3 regions of the Shewanella sp. MEBiC00475 genome follow, and region 3 is predicted to be linked to each of the others. Evidence: predicted binding sites of a transcription regulator. Region 3 holds the regulator's gene; each other region holds the start of a gene.
The links. Region 3 encodes LexA, which represses DNA repair genes until DNA is damaged. Its sites were predicted from a motif close to TACTGTATNNNNATACAGTA; they were not measured.
Positions count from the first base shown of each region.

Region 1: dinB (DNA polymerase IV) is a predicted target of LexA. The motif match lies at 5,424-5,443, and genes of this name have one in related genera.
Region 2: umuD (translesion error-prone DNA polymerase V autoproteolytic subunit) is a predicted target of LexA. The motif match lies at 1,886-1,905, and genes of this name have one in related genera.

Region 1 is NZ_CP039928.1:3,399,489-3,407,087, forward strand. Features, by position in the region: gene FCN25_RS15195 (Na(+)-translocating NADH-quinone reductase subunit C) at 1-158, shown strand, start outside; gene FCN25_RS15200 (NADH:ubiquinone reductase (Na(+)-transporting) subunit D) at 158-790, shown strand; gene nqrE (NADH:ubiquinone reductase (Na(+)-transporting) subunit E) at 796-1,404, shown strand; gene nqrF (NADH:ubiquinone reductase (Na(+)-transporting) subunit F) at 1,451-2,698, shown strand; gene FCN25_RS15215 (FAD:protein FMN transferase) at 2,820-3,833, shown strand; gene nqrM ((Na+)-NQR maturation NqrM) at 3,891-4,115, shown strand; gene bfr (bacterioferritin) at 4,360-4,830, shown strand; gene bfr (bacterioferritin) at 4,843-5,310, shown strand; gene dinB (DNA polymerase IV) at 5,482-6,561, shown strand; gene FCN25_RS15240 (aminoacyl-histidine dipeptidase) at 6,653-7,599, opposite strand, start outside.
Region 2 is NZ_CP039928.1:2,892,980-2,900,578, reverse strand. Features, by position in the region: gene FCN25_RS12935 (DUF4258 domain-containing protein) at 1-232, shown strand, start outside; gene FCN25_RS12930 (hypothetical protein) at 312-650, shown strand; gene FCN25_RS12925 (hypothetical protein) at 752-1,165, opposite strand; gene FCN25_RS12920 (hypothetical protein) at 1,168-1,425, opposite strand; gene umuD (translesion error-prone DNA polymerase V autoproteolytic subunit) at 1,469-1,876, opposite strand; gene FCN25_RS12910 (hypothetical protein) at 2,027-3,136, shown strand; gene FCN25_RS12905 (hypothetical protein) at 3,133-3,345, opposite strand; gene FCN25_RS12900 (hypothetical protein) at 3,379-5,232, opposite strand; gene FCN25_RS12895 (hypothetical protein) at 5,232-5,540, opposite strand; gene FCN25_RS12890 (hypothetical protein) at 5,542-6,534, opposite strand; gene FCN25_RS12885 (hypothetical protein) at 6,613-7,599, opposite strand, start outside.
Region 3 is NZ_CP039928.1:1,880,537-1,888,135, reverse strand. Features, by position in the region: gene coxB (cytochrome c oxidase subunit II) at 1-1,131, opposite strand, end outside; gene FCN25_RS08310 (cell division inhibitor SulA) at 1,525-2,031, opposite strand; gene lexA (transcriptional repressor LexA) at 2,028-2,642, opposite strand; gene plsB (glycerol-3-phosphate 1-O-acyltransferase PlsB) at 2,906-5,326, shown strand; gene mtr (tryptophan permease) at 5,329-6,585, shown strand; partial or broken gene FCN25_RS08290 (VOC family protein) at 6,747-7,525, shown strand.

The DNA.
Region 1 (7,599 bases), 1.5 Mb from region 3:
CTAAAAACCCCGTAGTGGCTAGCTCTATTCATGGGGTTGATGCGCTTTCTGGTGCAACATTGACCAGTAACGGTGTACAACACTCATTGACGTTTTGGTTAGGTAAAGAAGGTTTTGCAAACTTTATCGCTAAAGCACGCAACGGAGGGTTAAGCTAATGGCTAACGCTAAAGAACTTAAACAGGTTCTGACCGGACCGATAATCAATAACAACCCAATTGCATTGCAAATCTTGGGTGTGTGTAGTGCGCTTGCTGTTACCAGTAAATTAGAAACAGCATTAGTAATGACGATTGCATTAACCGCGGTAACAGCGTTTTCTAACCTGTTTATCTCGCTTATTCGTAATCACATTCCAAGCAGTGTTCGTATTATTGTGCAGATGACCATTATCGCTTCATTAGTGATTGTGGTTGACCAAGTATTGCAAGCTTATGCTTATGCGATTTCTAAACAGTTATCGGTATTCGTTGGTTTGATTATTACTAACTGTATTGTAATGGGGCGCGCTGAAGCTTACGCAATGAAAACGCCACCTTTGATGAGCTTTATGGATGGTATCGGTAACGGTTTAGGTTACGGTGCAATTCTATTATCAGTTGGTGTGGTGCGTGAACTATTTGGTAATGGTTCATTATTCGGCGTAGAAATCCTCAGCAAAATCTCTGACGGTGGTTGGTACCAGCCTAACGGTTTATTACTACTACCACCGAGTGCATTCTTCTTGATCGGTGGTTTGATCTGGTTGATCCGTACTTACAAGCCAGAGCAAGTTGAAGCAAAAGGGTAAACGCAATGGAACATTATATTAGTTTATTAATTCGTTCAGTTTTCATTGAAAACATGGCACTAGCGTTCTTCTTAGGTATGTGTACTTTCTTAGCTGTATCAAAGAAAGTCACTACTGCGATGGGCCTTGGTGTTGCAGTTATCGTGGTGCTGGCTATTTCGGTTCCTGCTAACCAAATTATTTATCAAGGTTTATTGGCTCCAGGTGCATTAGCTTGGGCTGGTTTCCCTGATGCTGATTTGAGCTTCTTGAAGTTCATCACCTTTATCGGTGTGATCGCAGCACTTGTACAAATTTTGGAAATGGCTTTAGACAAGTATTTTCCACCTTTGTACAACGCGTTAGGTATTTTCTTACCTTTGATTACCGTGAACTGTGCAATTTTCGGTGCAGTATCTTTCATGGTTGAGCGTGATTATAACCTTGGCGAGAGTGTAGTATTTGGTATTGGCTCTGGCATTGGTTGGGCGTTAGCAATTGTATTGCTAGCCGGTATCCGCGAAAAGATGAAATACTCTGACGTGCCAAATGGCTTACGTGGCTTAGGTATTACCTTCGTTTCAGCAGGTCTTATGGCTCTAGGTTTCATGTCATTCTCGGGTGTTTCTCTTTAAGAGACATTGAGGCGACGCATTAATTTGAACCTTTAAGGATAAGTGAATGGGTATTCTTGAATCTACTCCACTAGAAGTTTATCTAGGTGTGAGTATGTTTACTGCAATTGTTTTGATTTTGGTATTAGTGATTTTATTCGCTAAATCAAAACTCGTGGCAAGCGGTGATATCAAAATTGGTATTAACGGTGATGCAGATAAAACAATTACAACAGGCGCTGGCGGTAAGCTACTTAGCGTTTTAGCCGACAACGGCATCTTCGTATCAAGTGCGTGTGGCGGCGGTGGCTCATGTGGTCAGTGTCGTGTGCAAATTAAGTCTGGTGGTGGTGATATTCTTCCTACTGAGCTTGACCACATTAGTAAAGGCGAAGCTCGTGAAGGTTGTCGTTTATCTTGTCAGGTAAACGTCAAAACTGACATGGAAATTGAACTTGATGAAGAAATCTTTGGCATCAAGAAATGGGAATGTGAAGTTATCTCTAACGATAACAAAGCAACGTTCATTAAAGAACTTAAGCTGCAAATTCCTGATGGCGAAACAGTGCCTTTCCGTGCTGGTGGTTACATTCAAATTGAAGCACCTGCTCATCATGTTAAATATGCTGAGTTTGAAGTGCCTGATAAGTATCGTGGCGACTGGGAACACTTTGGTTTCTTCAAGTTAGAATCACAAGTAGACGAAGAAACTATTCGTGCTTACTCAATGGCTAACTACCCAGAAGAGTTTGGGATTATTATGTTGAACGTGCGTATTGCTACGCCACCGCCACGTAATTTAACCTTGCCTTGTGGTAAAATGTCTTCATACATCTGGAGCTTAAAAGCCGGTGATAAAGTCACTATTTCTGGTCCATTTGGTGAGTTTTTCGCTAAAGATACTGATGCAGAAATGGTCTTCATTGGTGGTGGTGCTGGTATGGCCCCTATGCGTTCACATATTTTTGACCAATTAAAGCGTCTTAAATCAAAACGTAAGATTAGCTTCTGGTACGGTGCGCGTTCTAAGCGTGAAATGTTCTATGTGGAAGATTTTGACGGCTTAGCGGCCGAGAATGAAAATTTCCAGTGGCATGTTGCGTTGTCAGATCCGCAAGCGGAAGATAACTGGACTGGTTATACTGGTTTCATTCATAACGTTTTGTATGAAAACTACTTGCGTGACCATGATGCTCCAGAAGATTGTGAGTTCTACATGTGTGGACCTCCAATGATGAATGCAGCCGTAATTGGTATGCTTAAAGATTTAGGTGTCGAAGATGAAAACATCTTATTAGATGATTTTGGCGGCTAATGAGTTAGCTCATTACATTGACATGTAAGTCATGAAAATTGCAGCAATGCAGACAGGGTGGTTAAACACGAGTCTGTGTGCTGCAATTTTTTTTATTCATTTGAAAAAGTGTAAATTTGAAATGACCGTAAATTCAATCAAGTTACTGCTATTGCCAGCCATTTTGCTATTCGTCAGTGCATGCGGCTTACCAGAGCCGATGATTTCATTATCAGGTAGTACAATGGGGACCACATACCATATTAAAGTGGTACCTAATGAAAAATTACCAGAACCCCAATTACTTCAAGCTGAAATAGATATGGCCTTGGAAGTTGTTAATGATCAAATGTCGACCTATCGTCCAGACTCGGAACTGTCGAAATTTAATCAATTACAAATACAGCAGAGAGTTAAGGTTTCAGCTGATACGATTAAAGTGATAAAAGAGGGAATGCGTCTTTATAAAGAGACCGATGGGGCGTTAGATATCACCTTAGGCCCAGTGGTTAACTTGTGGGGTTTTGGTCCAGATAAAAGACCTATTACTGAGCCAAGCCAAGCCCAAATTGATGCCGCAAAATCTAAAATGGGCATCAATGAATTGTCAATTAGTGGTCATAGCTTAATTAAGCATAATGCCGATTTATACATTGATTTATCATCAATTGCCAAAGGCTTTGGTGTTGATAAAATTGCGGCCATTTTAGATAAGTATCATGCCAGTGGTTACCTTGTAGAAATTGGTGGTGAGCTTAACGTCAAAGGCACTAAAGCTGATCATTCACCTTGGCGCGTCGCAGTTGAGCAACCCACTAGTGAAGGGCAAGTGGTGCAACAAGTGATTGAGCCAGGAACCATGTCATTAGCAACATCTGGCGATTATCGTAACTTTTATCAAGAAAATGGCGAACGTTTTTCACATTTGATTGATCCACGAAGTGGATATCCTATAAAGCATAAACTTGCGTCTGCAACCGTGTTAAACTCTAGTTGTATGACCGCAGATGGATATGCTACCGCCATGATGGTGTTAGGTACTGAGGCTTCCCTCGCACTTGCTAAAGAGAAACATTTAGCAATAATGCTGATAGAGAAGCAAGAGCAAGGTTTTAAGGTCTATTACAGTGATGCGTTTAAAGCGTATTTGAAATAGGTTTTTTTGATTCAAAACTACTCAAGCTTGAGCTGAATGAGTTGACTGGAGTTCGTTATGAGCACATTTATTGCTGCATTTGTGGTGTTATTATTATTTTTCTTATTGATGTCTGTCGGATATATCGTTAAAAAGAAAGCGGTTGAAGGCAGTTGTGGTGGTTTAGGTGTTTTAGGTATTGAAAAAGCCTGTGACTGTGATGATCCATGTGATGCTCGCAAGCGTCGTATGGAAAAAGATCAAGCTCGCAAAGAAATGCTTAATCAAAACCGCATTATTTAAGTCAAACGGTTTTATAAAAGCCATTTAAGAAACAATGTTTTTAGCGCTTACAATGTAAAGAGTCTTCATTTTGAAGGCTTTTTTTATGTCTTATATTTAGATTGCCATTACAAACCTAAGTTGTAATGATAACGGTTATCAGTTGTAAGTGTGTGAAATAAAAAGGAAATTTGCCTTTCTCTCTACAGTGTTCTATTCTATGTGAAATTGATCGAGATCAAATTATTTATCAAGGGACATTACTATGAAAGGTCATCCTAAAGTCATCAGCCAACTCAATCGCGTACTTACTTGCGAGCTGACGGCCATTAACCAATACTTTTTACATGCTCGTATGTTTAAACATTGGGGTTTGGCTAAGCTTAATGAAAAAGAGTACAAAAAATCGATTGAAGACATGAAGCATGCTGACAAATTGATTGAACGTGTTTTGTTTCTTGAAGGTTTACCTAACCTACAACAGCTAGACAAACTTCGTATTGGTGAACATGCTGAAGAAATGCTTAGCTGTGACATGGCGGCAATAACGGCACAAATTGCCGTTTTGCGCGAAGCTATTGATATCTGCGAAACCCAGCAAGATTATGTTAGCCGTGATCTGCTTGAAGATTTACTAGAAGACGAAGAAGAGCACCTAGATTGGATTGAGTCGCAACAAGAGCTCATCACTCAAACCGGTATTCAAAATTATCTTCAATCACAAATTAACGACTAATAGGAACAGATTATGAAAGGTCATCCAGAAGTTATAGACGCCCTAAATCTTTTATTAACCGGTGAGTTGTCTGCCATGGATCAATATTTTGTCCATGCGCATATGTATGAAGATTGGGGATTCAATGAATTATATACTCGTATCTTGCATGAATCAGATGACGAAAAGTTGCACGCGGCAAAATTAGTCCAACGCATTTTATTCTTAGAAGGCACTCCCGATGTAGGTAGCCGTGAAGCATTGAATATTGGTAAAGACGTGCAAGAAATGTTTAGAAATGATTTGGCATATGAATATCATGTCGCTGATAATTTACGTAAGGTGATTGCCCTATGTGAAGAAAAAAATGATTATCAAACCCGCGAAATTTTAGAAGTATTACTTGATGACACGGAATCTGACCACATGTACTGGTTAGAAAAACAATTAGGTCTTATTGAGCGTGTAGGTTTGCAAAATTATTTGCAGACAAAAATGTAATTTATTTGTAAGAGCATATCATTTGCAAGATAGTATCATTTTTAGATTGTATCGTTTTTAGTTAACAGCCCAACTATGTTGGGCTTTTTTGTGTTTGCAAGAGAATGATTGAATACTGTTTTTGTATACAGTAGTATTACGGTTAATTAAGTTACTGGTAATGGTTACAGAATGCGTAAAATCATTCACATCGATATGGATTGCTATTTTGCTGCCGTTGAAATGCGAGATTTTCCTGAACTTCGAGGGAAAGCTATCGCTGTTGGCGGCAGAAGCGATCGACGAGGTGTGATAAGCACATGCAGTTATGAGGCCCGTAAATTTGGGGTCCGCAGTGCCATGTCCAGTTATCACGCACTGCAATTGTGCCCGCATCTAATTTTAGTGCCTGGGCGAATGGATGTGTATAAATCAGTATCATTGCAAATACGTGAGATTTTTCATCGATACACTGATCTGGTTGAGCCATTGTCTTTAGATGAGGCTTACCTTGATGTTAGCGACTGCCAAGCTCATCAAGGCAGTGCCACGTTAATCGCTAAAGCAATCCGCGATGATATTTTTAACGTTACCGGGTTAACGGCTTCAGCCGGTATTGCACCCATTAAGTTTCTAGCTAAAATTGCTTCCGATTTAAATAAGCCAAATGGTCAATATGTGATTACCCCGAATCAAATTGGCGATTTTGTCAAAGACCTACCCCTGAGTAAAATTCCTGGTGTTGGTAAAGTCACCTCAAAAAAGCTAGCCGATATAGGTTTAACCACTTGTTATGATGTACAGCAATATTCCAAACCTCAGTTAATCGATGCTTTCGGTAAATTTGGCCATGTGTTAATAGAGCGTTCTCAAGGTATCGATACCAGGCAAATTAGCCCTCACCGAGTGCGTAAATCGGTTGGTGTTGAAACGACGTTAGCTAAAGACATTTTTACTTTAGAACAATGTCATCAAGTATTACCACAGCTTATTCAAGAACTGAGTGCTCGTGTTCATCGAAGTGCTAAAGACAGGCAAATCCATAAGCAGGTCGTTAAACTTAAATTTAACGACTTTAAACAAACTACCATTGAGCATCGCAGTGATGAGATTTCAATTAATTTGTTTCATGAGTTGTTATTGCAAGCTTTGCAGCGCAGCCAAGGACGAGGGATCCGTTTGGTTGGCGTGAGTGTTGGTTTAGCGGATGTAACGTTGGCAACGGCAGATAACGGTGTGGATCAAATTACTCAACTCGATTTACAGTTTTAATATTTCATACGTTGAAGTTCTTTATACCAATGGGTACAAAAAAGGCGACATTTCTGTCGCCTTTTTAGAGTCTGTAAATTATTGATCGTGATTAAGCTTCTTTAGCTGGAATACGTGCCAATACTGCAAGTAACAATTCCCAGTATTGACCAACAGTAGTGATGTTGACCTTTTCATCTGGGCTGTGTGGATAGCGAATTGTTGGGCCAATCGATACCATGTCCATAAGCGGGTAGGGTTCTTTGAATAAACCACATTCAAGACCTGCATGGATTACCATAATGGTAGGATCTTTTTTATAAATGTCGTTATAGGTTTCACGCACAATCGCCATTACTGGTGAACTGGTGTCTGGTTTCCAGCCCGGATATGCACCGCTTAAATCAATACTCGCCCCAGAAAGGTTAGCCAATGCAGTCAGCATGCCTGTGACTTCTTCACGCCCCGAGTCAATTAATGAGCGAATAAGACATAGCACTTCAACGCTTTCATCTTCAGTACTAATGACACCGATATTCAATGATGTTTCTGTAACACCTTCCACTTCATCACTCATGCGGATCACCCCGTTAGGGCTAGCATGCAGTAGGTCAATTAAGGTATTTTGCGCTTCTTCGCCCATGACTTTCGTTGGTGGCTCTATTGTGGCTAACGTGAGTGTCATGGATGGATCTGCAACGGCTAATTCTTCACGAACTAACGCTTGGTATGTTTCAATGGCTTGCTTTAATGCTTCAATGTTTTCAGCCGGCAACATAAATTGAACGTTAGCTTCACGCGGAATCGCATTACGCAGCGAGCCACCGCTAAAGCTGACAAGCTCTAGGGCTAATTCGTCACTGTATTTAAATAGAAAGCGAGCCAGTAACTTATTTGCATTGCCACGACCAAGGTGAATATTCACCCCTGAATGACCGCCTTTTAAGCCTGACATGGTTAATGAGAAACTGGCATTACTTTGCTCTGGTGCTTGCCAAGACATGGGGACGCTTATCTGAGCGTCAACACCGCCCGCACAGCCCATGTAGATTTCACCTT
Region 2 (7,599 bases), 1.0 Mb from region 3:
TAATGAAATATTTGAATGCTTTTTTAATAGAACACACGTTTTTTTGATAGACACAAGGGAAGAGCATTTGACTGACCCGGTGACTAAATGGTTTATCTCAAGTACAGACTTAGGTAGGCAATTAAAAGTATGTTTTATCGAGAAAAACGGTGTCATTGAAATAAAAACGGCTTACGAGCCAACTGCAAGTAAGGCTGCCGATTTATACTATAAACTTGCTAAGCAATGTTAATTTCTGTTTAAAGTTACAATTACATACTCTTATTTAAATAATTTAATCAGATAATAGCAATAGAAATAGGAATGAAATTATGAATGAAATGACTCCTAAAATAGAAGGTTCTACAGAGAATTGGGAAAATGAGCTTCTTGGTAATGACGAGCAATTTGCAGCGATTGCAGAGGACGTAACCTCTGAGTCGGTTGATGATATGCTTGCCTTGCAAATGATATCTATCAGATTACAAAAATCGATGATTCAAGATTTAAAGGACATCGCAAAAGCCAATAAGCTTGGAGGTTATCAACCTCTAATAAGACGAATATTGGAAAGATTTGTTGAAGCCGAAATGAAATCGATTGCCAGAGAAGCAATGGCAAATGACCATGGAATTGAAGTTTCATATGAGAAAGAACGTGCGATTGCATGATAAAAATCCCAAGTAAAAAAAGCCCTTAATTAAGGGCTTTTTATTTATCTAACTTTACTTCCGCTATATCTACTGAAACTTATAACTCATTAATCTTACTTCTAATTGATATTTAGTTTTCTATAAACAACTTCAAATTTTCTGCGTTGTTCACTTCTGTATTCAACGCATTCAACCATGTGTTCGTCGCTGGTGTAGGTTTCACAGTCTGGGCGAGGCTTATAAATTTTTAGCCAGGCTTCCTGTTTGAGTTTGTCATCTTCTGCTTTTTTGATAGCCCGTTGCTTTCTGTTTTGTTCAGCAATGATTTGTTGCTTACGCTGCTCAATTTTTTCTTGTTTTGATAGTTGAACATTACGAAGCTGGATAGCCTGTTTGGCTTTGACTTCCATCAATGCTTCTTGAATTTGCATCTTAGCTTCATGTTCAAAGTATGCCGTAAATGCTAAAAAACCCAATCCCATGACCGCATACGCCAAGAGGATACCTAGCGCGATTTGTATAATTAATTTCATCGTTAATACTGCTGTTTAAACATACACCATTGGTTTAACTCTTCATCAAACCACATACTTAACCCTTCGACTTCTGCTTGTGTCATTGCATCAACATCGATTTTCAAATCAAAATCTGTGAGATCATCAACACATTCAGTTTGTAAGCTGTAAAACACTACAGTAATAACATAGGACATTGGAATAGCTAAAATAAAACAAATTAATAGTCGTTTTGGCCCAACGTTGAATTTTTTCAAGTAATTAGTTAACCCATTCATTCATGATGTCCTTATTCATTTGGGCTGTTGGGCTGTTGGGCTGTCAACGCTGACCAAAAAAATTTGATGGGCGGTGGCAACGTATCGACTTAGATACTACGCCTTCAAGGGTAAACATTTCGTTGCTAGTGATCGCTACAGGTTCGTTATCTTTGTTTGCTGAAAGTAACAACCTATTATTTAAGTCTAGTATCTTACAAACGAATTCACCATTGAAGCAAGCCACGATCACGTCAAGGTTTTTAACCGTTAAATGCCTATCAACAACCAATATGTCACCATCGAAAATACCGACGCCTTGCATAGAGTCGCCTTTAGCTTGAACAATGAAGGTGGCACTTGGATGTTCAATCAATATTTCATCAAGGTTCAACGATTGTTGTAAGTACTCAGCTGCAGGGCTTTCAAAACCTGTGATACCTGCACTGGCATAGATTGGGATAAATTTCATGCTGACAACCACTGTTTAAACATACAGTTATTTTAATCGTCATATCGATAAAAGCAATCTTTAATGCGCAGACTAATTGTAGACTGATTTTAGGTTTTAAGAATAGAATGGGGAGTGCTTAGGTAGCCTATTGATGAATAAGGAAGTTTGATGAGTAATGGAAATAAAAATGATGATTGGCTAAAAGGGATGAAGTCGTTGCTGATTATAACATCTATTATTTCTCTTGGTTTAATCGGCTTTTATGCCTTTTACACAAGAGGCATAATCTCAAGTAAACAAAGTGATTGGGCAGCTTTTGGGTCGTTCTTATCTGGAGTATTTTCTTTCTTTGGGGCTATTGGCACAGTCGGAGTTATGATATTAGCAATCAAACAATTTAAGGTTCAACAAGCCCAAATAGATGACCAGAATAAAAGGCAAGATGATTTCGAGTCAAGACAACAGAAAAAATGGGATAAAGAAAATGAAATGCTTAACTTTCAAAAGTTTTTACTACATAAAACTGAGTTTAAAAAACTAATTAAAGACATTGAGTCATCTGATGATTTCCCATTTGAAATAAAAAACATAGACAAATTGTATGCTTTAATGTTTGCTAAGAATTCATTTGAAGAAACGAGTTATGCATATCAGCCTCAAGATGAACTAGATTTTTTTGATATGTGTAAACACCGTTTAGATGAAGCAATTAGATTTAACTACCGGCCTATGGATAATACTCCACAAGCAGCATTTAGAGAAATAAAAAAGTTTAGAGACTATCTGTTTTGTGAGGGAAAAAATAGGCAGTGTGTAGGTGATATTTTGATAGACAATCGTAGCTCAGGAATCAATGTATTTGAACAAGATAAAACCTTTAAACAACTACTTTCTCTAATTCAGAGGCTTCAAGACTTTTGTGGCAATACTTTGCCTATTCAACCTACTTACCCTGGCCATAAGACTTCAAATAATCTTGAAAACTATGCTCTATCTTCACAGTGCGAATTCAGTTCTGCATTTAAACCATTCCAAGGATTAAAAGAGCTAATAGAATTGCAACGTGAAGCAAAAAATCACTTCACTGATGGGTTTAATATCAATGTGTCTCAACTAGAAAACAAAGATTATATAGAAAAAATTATTGAAGATTTTCAACATGGGATAACTGTTTTTAATTCTGATGAAGGAAATCCTAATGAACTAGAGTGGAAACTTAAGGCCTTCAAAGCTAAAGTTTCTAACGCCTATAAAATTCCAGTAACGTGGCATACCTAAACCTCTATCTCTACAAACGCCAAATCAGGTGCAGTCCCTAGCACTCTGCCGTCTTGAACGTAGATGTGATCGCCAATACTACCAGAACCGATGACTCGTTGAGTATGGTTGCTGGCAGTGCTGGCGGTGACGGTGCCATCGGTGTTTACCGCGTTAATAGTCATGATGGTACGCGGGGCGCTTAAGCTTTGTTGTAACTGCTTTAACATTACGACTCCTTATGCTGGTTTTGATACAACAGCTTATGCAACGTGGCGAACGACGGTGATGGTTTGCTCTACATCGATGTCGCCAGTGTCGCTAACCGATGCACTGATCGTCACCGAATCGCAAGTACCTTTGAACACATCTACACCTTCACGAATACCAATCAACATACCAGGTGTTGCAGGTGGCAAGTCAGCCATGATGGGTAAACTCATATTGATATTAAGCTTGTTGCCCGTGTCGGCCAGTGCGTTGGTACCGGCTGTTCGGGCTGCTTGGTTATCAACAATCAATTGGGCGCTGATGTCATCGGCGGCAATATTGCCTGCGGTACCAGCACGTTTTACTTTTGCACTAATGCCCTGCTGCTCACCCCGAAGCCAAACCACATTGCACTCGGTACCGATTTCTTTTGACTCACTGTAACTGGTGATCACAGCATCGTGCACTGTTAAGTCTGGTGTTACACCATCCATTAACCACGGCACTGTTGGCCAACGTGGGACCACGGTTAATGCTTTAGTTTCATCATTAGATAACAGCATACAACCCAATTGGGCAACGGCTTCTTGCACTGCATCGATGGGTGATTTATTGCCAACACTGAACGCACCTGCAGGTACGTTAAAATCAACGATGCCATTAAGCGCAATTGTCCAACCTGTGAATTGCAGCATGTCAGTGAGTAACCCGGCAAAACTGCGTGATGTTGCATTGGTATAACTGATCGGCAATACATACGGCGTGGCCAGTTCGGCGCTGCGGCTGCGGCCGGTTCCTCGGTATGTTTCATTGCCAAACACTTTACTTACACTGGTTTGTTCAACCAAGATAAAGAACTCATAGCCGTTAATGCCGACTTTAAGAAGTTGGTTTTCAGCACGGCTGGCATCGATGCGGCTTGAAAAATCGATACTCACCGAACTGGCCCACTGGCCACGGCTGCGGCTGATACTGATATTACTGATCACAATCGGTACGTCATCAGATACACGCACACACGTAATGGTTGGCTGCATTAAATAATACCTGCGCAGTTGAGGTTCAATGGGGGTTTCAAAATCAAGGCTGGGTAAACTTGGGTTGGCGTCAACTAAACCACCACCGTCGTCAAAGTAGCAATAGTTTGCTGACGCGGTAAAACGCAGCTGTAATGGGTTGGTTGAATTGGCCCAAGGTTCGCTAAATCGAATAATCACTTTGCCAGTAGGTGGTCGATATCGGGTTGAACAAATCCAACTGGCGGTATGTGGTCCCCAAGCAACGCTTGGTTGTATTAGTCTGACATTGCCATAGCGGTAAGCCGTGGTGATATCGTTAACTAATGCTGCACCATCACACCAATTGATATTGGCTTGGAACGTATTCAGCCTTGGTGCTACTTGCCAATCGACAGACATAACCGCGTTGTGTTGATTAGGTACCAACCACAACAATGTGTTGTATTGCTCAACACTAGGCGCAACAAACCATTGCCAGTTTATGGTTAACTCAGTTAACGCATTGCCAGCATAATGCACTACTGTTATGCGTTGAGTTAGTGGTTTATTTTGCCACTTGAATATTACATAGTTGTCTGTTGCTGGATTTGATAACACACCCAACTGAACTTGATTACCAAGTTGCTTGCTGGCATTCATAAGTTGATAGTCATTGACCACAATTAAGAGAGGTTGCCAGGTGATACCCAAATCAATACCCAAAGACGGCGGCCGAATCGGTGGCTCTGGTGCCACCTCAGCTTCGAACCGAATCGTTATTGGTGATGTACGATTGACTATAGGTTTATCAAAACGGATTATTACACCAATAAAAACAGGCTTATTAAATGTAATAATAGTTGGGGATACTGAATTATCCCAAGGCGTAGAAAACCTTAACTCCAACATTATATCGATCTTAAATTAATTGATTCGCAAGAAATCCCATCCATAATGGCAGCATTAAATTCATTATCATTATCAAAAATAACCACGGCTACTGTATCTGTAGTTGAGTAAGATGCAGGTAACATGATGGATAGAGTATTACTGTAGATTAAATCACTTTTGAAAATAACATTAAGTGAGGTTTTATCTATAACTGCCATAAATTCAGCATCTTGGTCACAATTAACATCTAATTTTGAGCGATATAAAGGTGTTATTTTATCAAGAAGATCAACGTATATATTTGATTTGGTAAAATCGAAACTCATATTACCATTCCTCTAAATTAATAAAACTATTACACCCACCACCGCCACAACGTAGCATCATGTGCTGCTGACCATTTATAGTCACCTCTGGGTATGGATAATCATCATTGCCATTTCTACCGAAATAACGATTGATAATACCCGGAACAATACCCCGCATAACTGGTGATATTTCTGATAATTTCCAAGGGGAGCCAACCCTATCAGAACCTGCCGAATGTACTGATTTAGCAAACAATCTGATAATTAGCGGTGAATAAACATCCATAGTTGGAGACGTTGTCGCTTCCTCTGTTACTGATGATATGGATATTGAATTATCTATCATTATCGTGTAACTATTAGGGTTATTTATGTTGTCAGCATCATAAATTTGTAAGCAATCTACCTGTGATTGTGAGTAAGTTAAATTACCAAAATAATTAGGCCATGCTTGTGATGTTTTTCCTGTTGTTGTACTCGATAAAGCGGTTAGTCTATCGGAAAATAATATGAACCGACCAGCATCTGATGATACTAATGGAGTATAATCACCTGCAAAAAAACCGCTCTCATTAAATTGAACCCAACCACCCATTTTACTGGTAGCTTTACCAACAAGAAGTATGAAAGCGTGCTCTGTTCCAATTAATGTCCAAACTGTAGTTGATGGTGGTGGTGTCATAGTATTCATGTAACCAAGACCATCTAATGAGTCTAAGCTGATAAATGACTTAGCACTTTGTAACCATAAAGAATTATTGTTTGCATCTGTGCCATTGTAAGACTTCACGATAAAGCAGTTACCTGATGCACCTTTACTAACATCATTCTTAAACGCAATACGATTTAATGAGTCATCTCGATCAAGTAATAACCAACCTAAGCTAGCTTTACTACCATAACCATCGACTAGACATTTTTGTAATACATTCAATATTTCGCTTGGTTTTCCTGATGCAACTTGTGGAGAACCTACGTCTGTAGATTTGTAAACTGTTACTGGTAATCCCATGATTTTTCCCTCACGCGAAAGCGGTACCGACATTGCTGCCAGCACTCATTCGAAAAATAGTTTTTAATTAAAAAGTCATTAAGCTTCGTTACCGCGAAACGCTAATACAGCGCGGTCGGTGTTGATTTGGCTGTGGCCCGCTTGCACTGTGCGAATTGGCATAACGGGTTTTGCGCTGGCAACTGTGGCAAAGCGAATCGCTTCGCCCGGGTTCCACCCTCCACCGAACGCACCGGAGCGAATCACAAAGTAAGGTTGATTGGTTAGCGAGTTAATCGGGGCAAAGTCGTTTACCGTGTCGCCTGTGGCAATTTGGCCAATACGCTTACCGACACAACGGAACCCTGTGGTAGAGATAAACACCAAGGCCCAATCTTCATTCACTGCTGCAGCGTTAGTGACTTCAATTGGGTAATCAACTGTGTTTAACGTACCTTGGGCTGCCTCACCGTCTAGGTCCCAATTGTTAGCCCAGCTGGTCATGTCGCGCACTTTGCCGACTCGCGCTTGTAAGTCACCGAGTATTTGCACACTGGCCACACTTGAACCTATTGGATATTCACGCGACAACGCCGCAGAAATAGTGACGGTATTGGTGTTCACTGCCGTGACTAACGCTAACTCGCTAATGGTGTCACTTAAAATAAACGGCGCAGTAAAGCCGCTAAAGTCACTGTTTAAGGTAACGGTACCGGCGGCATTATCAACTGTAAAATGGTCACTGGTTGCGGTCCACAAGCTGGCACCATTTGCATCGGTAATATCAACAAAGTTACTGCCCGTGCGAATAGTAATCACCGAACCATTGCTTGGGCTAACGACGTTTTGATAGTCAGTGTGCGACACGGCAATTGTGCCCCAAGCACGGTAAATATCGACTATGCCTGCATTGGGGATCCGCAGTGGGTTTAGGCCATAAATATCAGCAGGCGGTAGATTGCGCACTTGCTCTGTAATGTCATACCGTAAAGTGCTTAACTTAACGTCTTGAGTAAACGACAACTGCACCAGGTTATTAACAATACTGCCGCTAATGCCTGTGCCTGTTACCGTGCCGTTACTGTC
Region 3 (7,599 bases):
TGCCTCGTTACTGCCTAAAAATTTTCCTATATCAGCAGCTTGTACAAGATCACCGCTATTATTGCCCCAAGCATTACGTTCAAAGGTAATCACTGCTGCAATTTCTTGGGCGCTAAGTTGTTTTGCAAAGGCCTGCATTGCGGTACCTGGTTTACCGTTTATGACGATATTTAGATGGCCTTCAACAGGGCCTTTTATGATAGGGCTGCCAATTAATGATGGGAATACACCAGGAAGACCCGCACCATTAGGTTGGTGACAAGCAGCACACCTAGCAATATAGATTTGTTCACCTTGTGAGGTTAGATCTCCGAGTGACAGGGTTTGGGTCATTGATGCCGCCGCCGCAGCAGCGGCATTGCTTGCTAGTTGTTTTTGTTCAACTAACCAATTATCAAAATCGTCCTCCGACAATGCTTGCACTACAATCGGCATAAAGCCATGGTCTTTACCGCATAATTCGGCACATTGGCCGCGATAAATACCGGGCTTATCAATACGAGTCCAAGTTTCATTAATAAAGCCTGGATTAGCATCTTTTTTAACGGCAAAAGCGGGCACCCACCATGAGTGGATAACATCATCAGAAGTCATCAAAAAACGTACTTTTTGGTTAATGGGGAGTACTAGTGGTTTATCAACTTCAAGGAGGTAATGTTCTCCTTTAGCCTCACTACCGTCAATTTGTTCTCTGGGGGTAGATAATGAGCTGTAAAATTCGATGTCTTTATCAAAATAGCTGTAATGCCATTTCCACTGCGACCCGGTAATTTTAATGGTGAGATCAGCATCGCTGGGATCTTCCATAGCAATTAAGGTTTTGGTGGCTGGAATAGCCATGGCGATTAAGATGATAAAAGGAATGACGGTCCAAGCAATTTCCACTTTGGTACTTTCATGAAAATTGGCCGCGACTGCGCCTTTTGATTTGCGGTGGTAAATCATTGAATAGATCATGATCCCAAACACCACTAACCCAATGGCACAACAGATATAAAGAATCGTCATGTGGAGGTGATAAACCTGACCACTGATATCTGTCACGCCTTGAGTCATGTTGAGGGGCATTGCTGTTGCCCCAAGCGGAAGTGCTACACACACAACCAGTAAACAATACAACCATTGCTTCACAAGACTGCTCCTCTGTTAATTGCAAATTGCAATTACAAAGAAAAGTCACACAGTAATTCTCTGCTCTATGCAAACTCTTCGGTTCCCGAAAAAAGTTTGATGACCTCAAAGTACCTTGGTGGTTGTAAACAGACGGTCTACGGTTTTATTGTTAGCTGTGCACCACGCTTGTACCTACGACTGAACTTATCAATTTGTGTTGACGTTTTCCCATCGATGACTATTAAATCTGCCATTTACGTCAAATTAAAGATAAAAAATTGTTTCATCCTTGTTAAGTACATTACTTGTAGATTAAGGATTGATCAAGATCACTTTTTTTCTTAATCGCCTGAAAAAGGTGAAAAAAAAGCCCTGAATTCAATACAGGGCTTGGTTATTAAGGGTTCGTGCTTAGTGAAACGAGCAAAAATTACTTGTTCCATTTGCTAAGGTCGGGCTAACAAGTTGATGTTTGTGAGGTAAGTGAGTATTCACATCTTCAATTACGATCCCTAATGCACGTGCGCTTTTGGCTACTATTTCCAAACGGCGACTATCGCGAGCATCAAGTGAGCTTGTCCAAGTTACTACTGCACTAGATGTACCACTAGTGAGTGCTTTTTCCATGGCCCATAATGTCTCGACTTCATCTTTGGTGTGAACCAGTAAAATGCGATCCATTCTCACTCCGGCACTTGCCAGCATATGTTTATAACCAATGTGAGGTGGGCTAATGAGTACAATCCAGCGGCCTTGTTGGCTTAACGTTGCTAGTTGACTACACAATTGACTCAGCTCTGCTTCACCTTGGGTAACCGTTTGCAATGTTTGAATGGTTTGGTTGCCCTGAAGTTCTGTGTCTGATAAATCTACCCATAAGCCAGGGTGGCGTGGGGCGATGCCCATTAGTTTGTTCATAACCAATCTCCATTACGGATAACACCAACGGCAAGCCCTTCGATGGTTAGGCTTTGGCAACTTAAATCTACTTTTATCGGGTTGTAATCTTCATTTTCTGCATGCAGATAAATGACGTTACCTTTTTGTTCAAATCGTTTTACGGTGACGTCATCGTCTATTCGTGCCACCACAACTTGGCCATTACGTGCTTGCTGCATTTTATGTACCGCGAGGAGGTCGCCTTCTAAAATGCCGATATTTTTCATGCTGTCACCACGAACCCGCAATAAAAAATCCGCAGCAGGTTTAAACATATTGGGGTCAACTTGATAATAGTTTTCCACATGTTCTTGGGCCAAAATAGGCTCCCCAGCAGCAACTTGCCCAATGAGTGGTAGACCGGTTTCAATCTGTTCTTCATGAGGTAATCGTATACCTCTAGAGGTACCAGGAATGATCTCGATAAAGCCTTTTTTGGCTAATGCTTTTAAATGCTCTTCGGCGGCATTAGCACTTTTAAAGCCAAGACGATTCGCAATTTCAGCTCGAGTGGGTGGCATACCTGTTTCGGCGATATTGTTTTTAATTAAGTCTAATATTTCAGCTTGGCGCGGCGTTAACGGTCTCATGACAATTCCTGTCTTTTTATACAGTGACTGTCATTATATACAGTGATTCTGTTCGCGCAAGTATTAACCAACTGTTTTTTGTTATTTGTTTGTACAAATTGATTTAACTTACTGTTATAAAACGTTATTTTATATTTTAACTTTGGGGTGTGACTTCTAAAGAAATCCAAAATGTAAAGATAAATAAGCCAGATAGTGTAAGCGGGGTTGTTTCTGGTATCCTATGCAACAATATTATAGTGGCTTATGTTGCGAAAATAACCATGTCAAAACCTGATTCAATATTTTTACGAACATTAAAGTGGATTCAAAAATGGATGGTGCAAACGATTGTTGTACCACATGATCCTTTTGATGACCTCAATATAGATCCGACTAAACCTTTAGTTTATTTGATGAAAACGGAATCTATTAGTGATATTGCCGCCTTGAGCGAAATCACAGAGGGCTTTGGTATGCCTAGTCCTTATGAACCATTAAAGCTTGATGGCTTGCAAGTGCCTCGAGTTGTTTGTTTAGAGGGGCGCAAACCATTATTTGGTAAACGCGAAAGTGGTGAAAAATTCATTAATTATTTTACCAGTCTATTATCTCTTCATCGTGAGAACTCTGAATTAGATATTCAGTTGGTTCCTGTTTGTCTTTATTGGGGACGTACCCCAGGGAAAGAAGATGACAGCATGAAAGCGGCTGTATTTGAAAGAGAAAATCCAACATGGCTACGTAAATGGTTAATGATTTTATTTTTAGGACGACATAATTTTGTCCAGTTCTCTAATGCATTATCGCTTCGTTATATGGCCGATGAACACGGTACAGATAAAAGAATTGCTCACAAGTTAACCCGTGTTGCACGAGTGCATTTTCGCCGCCAACGCAAGGTAATGACAGGGCCACAGTTACCTAATCGAAACGTATTGTTTGCTTCTTTACTAAAATCTGAGTCTATCAAGAAGGCGATAGAAGAAGAATCGACAAGCAAAAAAGTCTCGGTGGAGAAAGCTCGCGAAACTGCTATTGAATATCTTGACGAAATTGCTGCTCATTATTCCGATAGCTTAGTGCGCATAGCTGAACGCTTTCTGACTTGGTTATGGAATAAATTATACAGTGGCATTAATATTAAAGGTGCCGAACAGGTAAGACAGTTACATCATGATGGCCATGAGATTGTTTATGTGCCTTGTCATCGCAGTCATATGGATTACTTATTACTGTCGTATATTTTGTATTACCAGGGCATGGTTCCTCCACATATTGCCGCGGGTATTAACCTTAATTTCTGGCCTGCAGGACCGATGTTCCGTCGTGGTGGGGCATTCTTTATCCGCCGTAGTTTTAATGGCAATAAACTGTATACAGCAGTCTTTCGTGAATATTTAGATCAGTTGTTTGCTAAGGGTTATTCCGTCGAATATTTCACTGAAGGTGGTCGTTCGCGTACCGGACGCTTGCTGGCGCCTAAAACGGGTATGTTGGCCATGACTATTAACAGTGTGTTACGTGGGATAGAGCGTCCAGTGACTTTAGTACCTGTGTATTTAGGGTATGACCATGTTATGGAAGTGGCTACTTATCATAAAGAATTAAGTGGTAAGAAAAAGAAAAAAGAATCTGTGTGGCAGGTATTTGGGGCAATTAGTCGATTAGGTAATTTTGGCCGAGGTTATGTCAATTTTGGTGAACCCATTAATCTACAGCACTTCTTAAATCAGCAGGCACCGGAATGGCGTGCTGAGCTTGCAAAAGATCCCGATCAAAAACCGTCGTGGTTTACGCCATCGGTTAATTCATTAGCTAACCGCGTGATGACTAATATTAATGGTGCAGCCGCCGCCAGTTCGGTGGCATTGACCAGTTTGGTGTTATTGGCATCAGAGCAAAATGCGTTGGAAAGAGGCCAGTTAGAACGTCAGCTTGATTTGTATTTAGCCTTACTTAACACCGTGCCATATACCGATTTCACATCTGTAGCAGAAGGTAATGGTAAATCGATTGTTGATCATTGCTTGTCGTTAGATAAGTTTGTTAGTAGCAAAGATCCTATTGGCGAAATTATTTCGGTCGATGAGAAAATTGCTATTACTATGAGTTACTATCGTAATAACATTATTCACCTTATGGCGCTTCCTTCATTAATTGCCAGCTGTTTGGCTCACTATGATGTATGCGATCGTAAACGCATCCATGCGGTTGTTATGGATTTATATCCGTTACTTAAAGCCGAGCTCTTTATGGGCATTGATGATGTACCTGCGCATATAGATAGCATTTTAGAATTTATGGTTGAACAAGGTTTATTGAGTGGTGAAGATGATTTTGTCATCACACCTCGTCATATCACGCAAGTGTTGCTTCTTGCTGAAACCATAAATGAAACCTTGCAGCGATATGCCATTATCTTCAATTTACTGGCGATCAAGCCTGATCTGGAACGTTCAGAACTTGAAACCGATAGTCATTTATTAGCCAAGAGATTAGGCGCATTACATGGCATTACTGCTCCAGAGTTTTATGATAAAAAGCTGTATAACACCTTGAGTGTGAAACTGAAGGAATTGGGTTATTTAAGCAGTGACGAACATCGTTCTGAAGTAATCAGAATAAGAGATAATGTTAATAAATTACTAGGATCTTCAGTAAGGCAAACCATTGTTGATAGTGTGCAAACGGAGCACGGATAATAATGGCTAACCATATGAATGGAGCTAAGCATCGTGTCGGCGGTAAATCTGTACTGGGCGGGGCGATGATTATTGCCGGAACAACGGTTGGTGCAGGAATGTTTTCGTTACCCGTAGTTGGAGCCGGGATGTGGTTTGGTTATTCAATAGCGATGTTACTAGGCGTATGGTTTTGCATGTTGATGTCGGGATTGCTGTTACTAGAAGCCAATCTGCATTTTGAACCGGGCGACAGTTTTGACACCTTAACTAGAGTGACTCTAGGGCAGTTTTGGCGAGTGGTTAACGGCTTATCAATTGCCTTTGTGTTGTATATTTTAACTTATGCATATATTAGTGGTGGTGGGTCGATTGTTAATCACAGTTTATCTGCTCTTGGCGTAAGTTTACCCCAGAGTGTGGCTGGTTTGGTATTTGCAGTCGTCTTGGCTCTTGTGGTGTTTATCAGCACCAAAGCGGTCGATCGGATCACAACGATTATGCTCGGTGGTATGGTCATTACTTTCTTTTTGGCTATCGGTAATTTATTAATCGACATCGATCCGATAAAGCTAACATCTCCCGATGGCGAGTCGCGGTATTTACCTTATTTACTTGCCGCAATTCCGTTTGGCTTAGCGAGTTTTGGTTATCACGGTAACGTACCTAGCCTAGTAAAGTATTACGGTAAAGATGCCCGAACTATCGTGAAGGCTATTATTGTTGGCACCAGTATCGCATTGGTTATTTATGTGTGTTGGTTAGTGGCTACAATGGGGAATATTCCTCGGAGCCAGTTTACTAATATCATTGAACAAGGCGGTAATATTGGTGTGTTAGTCGCTGCGTTGTCGGGAGTGATTACCAGTCACTGGCTTGATAACATGTTATCCCTATTTGCCAATCTTGCTGTGGCATCATCATTTTTAGGTGTGACATTGGGTTTATTCGATTACCTTGCTGATTTATTTGGTTTTGATGACTCACGTAAGGGGCGTTTTAAAACTGCAGCGGTTACTTTTATACCACCGACTATTTTGGGATTATTGTTTCCTAATGGTTTTATTATTGCTATTGGTTTTGCTGCATTAGCTGCAACCGTGTGGGCGGTGATTGTGCCTGCATTATTAGCTTACAAAATTCGGCAGCAACACCCAAATTCAAAAGGCTTTAAAGTACCAGGTGGAACACCTCTTATTGTTGTTGTGATATTATTTGGTGTTATTACAGCAACTTGTCATTTATTGGCTATGGCGGATATTTTACCGGTATTTAAGTAGTCGCTAATTACGATAATAGACTAACAGATGATTAAAAAGCCTTCGTATGAAGGCTTTTTGCTTTTTAGCGAATATCTACTTAACTTAGCGCAAATCATTATTCACTTTCCATTTTATTTTGGCCTGCATTTTAGGTTGTCATTTTTATAAGGATTAACACAATGAAAGTACAACAATATCAACAAGGACAACCATGTTGGCTTGAACTAGCAACCCACGATTGGGCAGCGGGTAAAGCATTTTACCAAGGATTATTTGGCTGGGGGCCGATGATACGCCTATGCCAGAAGGGCATTACACCATGTTGCAAATTAACGGTGATGATATTGGTGCAATGTACCCCATGCCAGAGAATATGCAGGATTTACCGACCCACTGGACAATCTATTTTGCTGTCGACGATGTCAATGTGTCAGCTGAGTTAGTTAAGCAAGGTGGCGGTGAAGTATTAGCTGGCCCTCATTCTGTTGGTGATGCGGGTCTTATGGCATTGTGCAGCGATCCAGAAGGCTGCCGTTTTGCATTGTGGCAAGGACAAGATCACATTGGTATCAAGCGGGCACAAGAGGCCAATACATTATGTTGGGTTGAGTTAGCATGTCGAAATACCGCTGCAGCGAAACAGTTTTATAGCCATGTATTAGGCTACCAAACCAAGCTAGCTGACATGGCTGAGTTTGAATACACACAATGGTATGTCGGCGAGCAAGCTATTGGTGGCATGTTAGAAATGACCGACGAATGGGGCGATGCTCCTGCGCATTGGATGAATTATTTTGCTGTCGACGATTGCGATGCTTCAGTTGCAAAAGCCCAAAGTCTAGGGGCTACTGTCTGTGTGCCTGCGACCGATATTCCTGATGTAGGTCGTTTCTCTGTTCTTAATGATCCACAAGGCGGATTTTTCTCAATTATTACGTTATTGGATCCGACAACATAATCACGGGTAATAAAGGTCAGAATTTGAATTTGAAGCAACAAGTCATGTCATAGTGAGTGGCTTTAAAGGATGAG